DNA from 2 places in the Paenibacillus sp. JT31N7 genome. Region 2 is predicted to be linked to the other one. Evidence: riboswitches for the same ligand, from Rfam matches in the RefSeq annotation. Region 2 holds a riboswitch; the other holds the start of a gene.
What was found. A riboswitch is a leader RNA that binds a small molecule or an ion and turns the genes downstream of it on or off. The one in region 2 is predicted to bind cobalamin.

Region 1 (3,093 bases), on a different contig from region 2:
CGAATATATGAATTTAGTCCAGAAGAGCCGGTAAATGCCGGCTTTTTTGCAGCGTTTGCACAGCTATCAGGCAACGGAGGGGTTACGATGACACAGAAACGCTGGTTTCCGGCTGCGGTACTGCTTTTATTATTCACCGTCTTGGTTTCCGGGTGCGGGAAGGCCCAGCCCAAAGCGGATGTTTCCATCTTTATGATGGCCCGTGAAGGCATACCGGTCGATGCCGCTTTTAAGCTTGAAAATTCGTTGAAAGCGCTTGTGGGGGACAAGCCGTCGATCTATTTGAGTACGTCCCCGCTTTTTTCCAATGAGAAGATGATCGTCGAAATGGGGTACGGCAATCACGGTATCCTGATCATCCCGGAAGAGCAGTTTAAGATTTATGCGGCCGAAGGGGCATTTTTGCCGCTGGAAGAGCATTTCAAGCAGGAGGACTATCCGGAGGGCGTGCTCGAGGCGACGATTGAACCTGGCGGCAAGAAAAAGAATCCGCCCGAAGAGCCCAAGAAGGAGACGCATCTGTACGGCATTCCGCTCCAGTATTCCAAGTGGATGAAGGATAACGGCTTGGAAGGCAAAGGGCTCGTCGCTTTCATGGCGGTGAACAGCCGCAATCCCGAGCAGTCGTTCGAGGTGCTCAAGAAGATCGCCGCCAAATCGTGACGTGCCGGCCGTGCCGGGAGCTGCACGCGGTGTGGTGACTAAAGTCCTTGTCTTTCCGGCGCCGCTTGGCCTATAATGGGGGATGAACTTGAAGGCCCAACCTCATACGTTTACCGTCAGGTCCCGAAGCGGCGTCTCCCAGCGGAGCCAAAGCCCAGGGTGAAAAGGGAAGCCGGTGCAAATCCGGCACGGTCCCGCCACTGTAATACGGAGTTCGTCTTACGATGCCACTGTCCGCACGCGGATGGGAAGGCAAGACGGTTAACCATCCGTAAGTCAGGAGACCTGCCTGCCGGTTTGCAGCACAATATCCTTCGAGGAGAGGATCGCGCGAAACCGGAAAGGACGTCCGACTGACGGCCGTTTCACTCGTGATTCTGAAAGTTATCCCCTCTATCTCCGGATAGAGGGGATTTTTTGTTGACATGCGCGAACATCGTGGGACAACCTCAAGTCAAACTAAACCAGTAAGGGAGTAAAGAACATGAACAACGAACGAAGAACAGCCAAGGGTTATAAATACGCTCTGCTGCTGCTTGTTTTGACGCTGGCCGTCGGTCTGGCAGCTTGCGGCAGCAAAAGTACGGATAACGGAACGGCGGGCTCGGCCTCTCCGGCGGCAAGCACCGCTCCGCAAACGAACGCGAAGAAAACGCAGTATCCTCTGAAAGTGACCGATGCGACTGGCAAGGAATTTACGTTCGAGAAAGCGCCCGAGAAAATCGTGTCGGTTTCACCGGCCGAGACGGAAGCTCTTTTTGCGATCGGCCTGGGCGATAAGATCGTCGGCGTGTCCGATTTTGACGATTATCCGGCGGAAGCGAAAAATAAGCCGAAAATGGGCGGAATTACGCAGCCTAACCAGGAATCGGTTATCGCGTCGGGAGCCGACGTTGTTTTTACAGGCGTTTCCATGAAAAAAGAATCGGTCGAAAAGCTGCGCGCCATGGGCATCAACGTATTCAAAGTGGAGCCTAAGACACTTGACGACGTCATGAAAAATATTCAGCTCTACGGCCAGATTACCGACCATCAGGAACAGGCGGAAAAAGTCGCCGCGAAAATGAAAGAAGACCGTCAGAAAGTAACGGATGCCGTCAAAACCGTAGCGGCGGACAAGAAGAAAAAAGTCTATATCGAATTCTCACCGGGCTGGACAGTCGGCAAGGGCGAATTCATGGATGAGCTCATCACACTGGCAGGCGGTGTCAATGTCGCTTCCGACATTACGGGCTGGAAGCAGATCAGCGAGGAGAAAATCATCCAGCAGAATCCGGACGTTATTTTATTCGCCAAAGACGTCGTGGATGACAAAACGAAGAAAAGTCTTGAAGAACTCATTCGCGGACGCAGCGGGTGGAACGAAATCAATGCCGTTAAAAACAACCAGGTGATCGGTCTCGACCAGAATACGCTGACCCGTCCGGGACCGCGTCTGACAGAGGGACTCCTGCAAATGGCTAAAGCCATTTATCCGGACCTGGTGAAATAAATGAAACCTAGATGGGGACTTTGGGGAGGAGTAGGAGTTTTACTCCTTCTTCTTTCTATTGTGCTGAGTCTTTCGCTGGGCTCGGCCCATCTGCCGGTGAGTCAGATCGCTTCGATTCTGGGGAGCAAGCTGCCTTGGATCGGAGACCGAATCACGCCGGACTGGCCCGTATCCTCGGAGCAGATTATTATGAAGGTAAGGCTGCCGCGCGTGATGCTGGCCATCCTTGTCGGAGCCTCCCTTTCCATAGCGGGAGCCGCTTTTCAAGGCGTCCTGCGCAATCCGCTTGCGGACCCGTATACGCTTGGGGTAAGCAGCGGAACGAGCGTCGGCGCGGCGTTCGTCATTTACTTCGGTCTGCAAACGACGTTTTTCGGGACGTGGACGATACCGGTCGTCGGTTTTGCCACAGGCGCCGTTTCGCTCTGGATCGTATTGCGTCTGGCCCAGACCGACGGCAAAATCCGTATGGAGACGCTGCTGCTCTCCGGCGTCGTGATGCAAGCGTTTCTCGGCTCCGTGGTTTCTTTTCTCGTGTCGATGTCCAAGCAAGTCGTTAACGAAATCATTTTCTGGCTGATGGGAAGCCTAGCCATGAAAGGCTGGTCGTATACAACCGTTCTCCTCCCTTATTTTATCGTAACCTTCGTTGTGCTTTACAGCTATGCGCGGACACTCAACCTGCTGGCGCTCGGGGAACGTCAGGCCGCCCATCTGGGCATCCATGTCGAGCGGACGAAGCTAGTCGTTCTGATCACCGCTACACTAGTGACGGCTGCCGCCGTTTCCGTATCCGGCGTAATCGGGTTTGTCGGACTGATCGTGCCTCATCTGATCCGTCTTATCGCCGGCCCGGATTACCGGCTGATCGTGCCGCTTTCCGCCGTAGGCGGAGCCATCTACGTCTTGTGGGCCGACACGCTGGCACGGACGCTTCT
Region 2 (3,093 bases):
GTCCTTCACGATAAAGGCTGGAACGCCAATTATCTCGGCAATCACGATCAGCCCCGTCCCGTTTCGAGGTTCGGAGATGACGGCCGGTACCGGGTGGAATCCGCCAAAATGCTGGCCACGTTTCTCCTGACGCTGGAGGGGACCCCGTATATTTTTCAAGGAGAAGAAATCGGCATGACCAATGTCGCGTTCGATCTGATCGGCGATTACCGCGATGTGGAAACGATCAATTACTATAAGCAGGCGGAGCTGCTCGGCAAGCCCCAGGACGAAATCATGAAAGCCATCTGGAAAAAAAGCCGGGACAATGCCCGCACCCCCATGCAGTGGGACGATACGGCGAACGCCGGATTTACGACAGGGGAGCCGTGGATCAAGGTCAACCGGAATTACCAAGAGATTAACGCGGCGGCAGCGGCAGCCGATCCCCATTCCATCTACCACTATTACCGGAACCTGATCGCGCTTCGCAAAAAGCACCCCGTTGTCGTTTACGGCGAGTACAAGCTGCTGCTTCCGCTGGACACGGAAATTTATGCGTATACACGGACGCTGGACGGGGAGAAGCTGCTGGCGGTTCTGAACTTTTTCGACGGAACGCCGGAGTTTACATGGCCGGATGAGCTGGGAGAGGGGGAAGACGCGGAGCTTCTCATTTCGAATTACGATCCCGTCTCCGGTGAAGATACCCGCGTCCTCAAATTGAGGCCCTATGAAGCCAGGGTTTATCTGCTCGGGTAAGGGGAGCGTTTTATCGGCATAGACAAGTTCTTTGACCGGATGTTATGATGAACAGAACACAATCGAATATGGTAAAAACAGGTGCGGAGCCCATTCGAACGGATCAGACAGTCCTTAAGAACAGGGTTCGGCTTAAAACGGGAAGTTCGGTGAAAGACCGACGCGGACCCGCCACTGTAAGGAGCCCCCTGCAATCGCAGGGGAAAATTTTTTTCGGCATTAACGTCACTGGATTTTCCGGGAAGGCGCCGAAGAAAGCTCTGAGCCAGGAGACCTGCCTGTTTGAATAACACTAGATAACCTACGAGGATTTAGGGAGGTGTTGAGAACGGCTGAATCTGCTGCCAACGGCGGCTTGCCGGACGTGGGCGTACAAGACTGCCCGTGACCGGCGGACTGTGCGGGTTGGAAGCATATGCGGGATATTCCCGCTTAATGGCTCGAAAGTTCGAAGCATTTCTATCCGAGGAGGATAGAAATGCTTTTTTTATTGTCCGCACGAGATGGAGAGGGCAAACGGCAGGTACGCCTGCAAGGGCACCGCCGTGCATATACAAGGTCCGCCTGTACGACGCATGAAGGCCGGACCGCACGATAACGGCTGCACAGCGGAACGCTGCAGCTTTCTTTACAGGGAAGAGGAGGAATGGGAATGGCCGGTAAACTGCTTATCATCGGATTTGGCCCCGGAGACGAAGCCCATATTACAAAACGCGCACGCGAGGCGATTTCGGAAAGCGAAGTCATTATTGGCTATAACACTTACGTGGATCTGATCCGCAGCCTGATCGACGGCAAACAGGTCGTGCGTACGGGGATGACCGAGGAAGTAAGCCGCGCGCAGGAAGCCGTCAGACAAGCGGAGGCGGGGCACAAGGTGGCCGTTATATCGAGCGGCGATGCGGGCGTATACGGCATGGCGGGTCTCGTTTACGAGGTGCTGATCGAGAAAGGCTGGAAGCCGAGCAATGGCGTGGAAGTCGAAATCGTACCCGGCATCTCGGCGATCAACTCATGCGCTTCGCTGCTGGGAGCGCCCGTGATGCACGACGCGTGCACCATCAGCCTCAGCGATCACCTGACGCCGTGGGATCTCATCCGGCGCAGAGTCGAGGCGGCCGCATCCGCCGATTTCGTCATCGCGCTGTACAATCCGCGGAGCGGGAGGCGAACCCGGCAGATTGTGGAGACGCAGCAGATTTTGCTGAAACACCGCTCTCCGGATACTCCGGTGGGTATCGTCAAAAGCGCCTACCGCGACAGGGAGCACGTCGTGCTGACGACGCTTGCCCAGATGCTGGAGCATGACATCGGTATGCTCACCACGGTGATCATCGGCAACTCCGCCACCCGCAACTATGAGGGGCTCATGATTACGCCGAGGGGCTATCAGCGTAAATACACGCTGGACAGCGATATCCAGCCCCTGCGTCCTCACGAGCGTCTGCGGCGTGAGGCCGAGCCGTGGGCTCTGGAGCAGGAAGACGAAACCGGCACGGAAACTGCATCGGCCCTGACGGAACAGTCCGGTGCCGCTTTGCGGTCCGCGGAAGAGCGGGAAGCCGGCGGCACCGTCCTGCCGTCCTTCTTCGACGATGACGAATACGGGGACGACGGTTACGGCGAATACAGCCCGGAAGCCGAGGGAACCGGCACTACCGACGACTACGACCGTGAAGATTTGCCGGTCCGTATTCAATCGGCCGGGACAAGGTCCGCGTACGATACGCCGGTGGCTTCGAAGGCCGGGGAGTACGGAGATTCGGCGGTTGCGGTCGCCGTCCGTCCGCCTGCCGCACCTGCGGCTTCCGTCGGGACTCCGGCTCCGACCGCTTTTGAGCTTGCGGAAGAAGCGCTCCGTCTCGTGACGGGCGAGCGCGGCGGGGCTTCTTCCTCCGATTCCCCAAGCGGGTTTTTCCGCCAGCAGGCTATTCTCGAGTTCGCCGTCAGCCCCGGACTTGCGAACAAAAACCTCACAGCCAAACAGCTGATGGTCCTCGCGGATGCCGTCGGCGATAAAGGAACGATGGAATATACGCCCCATCATCAGCTGCTCGTCAAGCTGCGGACCGATGATCCCGATTCCGTAACGAAGCGGCTTCGCGGCGAAGGGCTTCTGCTGGCTCCGGTCGGCGATGTGGTCCAGATCAAAGCCTGCGACTTCTGCAATATGGATAAGGGCGACGCCGTGCCGTATGCGGAGGAGCTTCACGGTCTTCTGGGCGGGGCGGCCGTACCCAAAGAGATGAAAATCGGTTTCAACGGCTGCGGAATGGCCTGTTACGGCGCGGTGAAGGAAGATATCGGCATCGTGTACCGCCGGGAGAAGTTTGATTTGTTCCTCGGAGGGAA

Region 1: linked by a shared signal. The riboswitch ahead of AC58P5_RS13405 (ABC transporter substrate-binding protein) and the one ahead of cobJ (precorrin-3B C(17)-methyltransferase) in region 2 are both predicted to bind cobalamin.

Annotation. Positions count from the first base shown of each region.
Region 1 covers NZ_JCAUAT010000002.1:690,956-694,048, reverse strand. Annotated here, with positions in the region: gene AC58P5_RS13415 (aspartyl-phosphate phosphatase Spo0E family protein) at 1-34, shown strand, start outside; gene AC58P5_RS13410 (hypothetical protein) at 88-663, shown strand; cobalamin riboswitch at 765-970, shown strand; gene AC58P5_RS13405 (ABC transporter substrate-binding protein) at 1,148-2,155, shown strand; gene AC58P5_RS13400 (FecCD family ABC transporter permease) at 2,156-3,093, shown strand, end outside.
Region 2 covers NZ_JCAUAT010000001.1:2,151,413-2,154,505, reverse strand. Annotated here, with positions in the region: gene AC58P5_RS09765 (glycoside hydrolase family 13 protein) at 1-741, shown strand, start outside; cobalamin riboswitch at 847-1,037, shown strand; gene cobJ (precorrin-3B C(17)-methyltransferase) at 1,394-3,093, shown strand, end outside.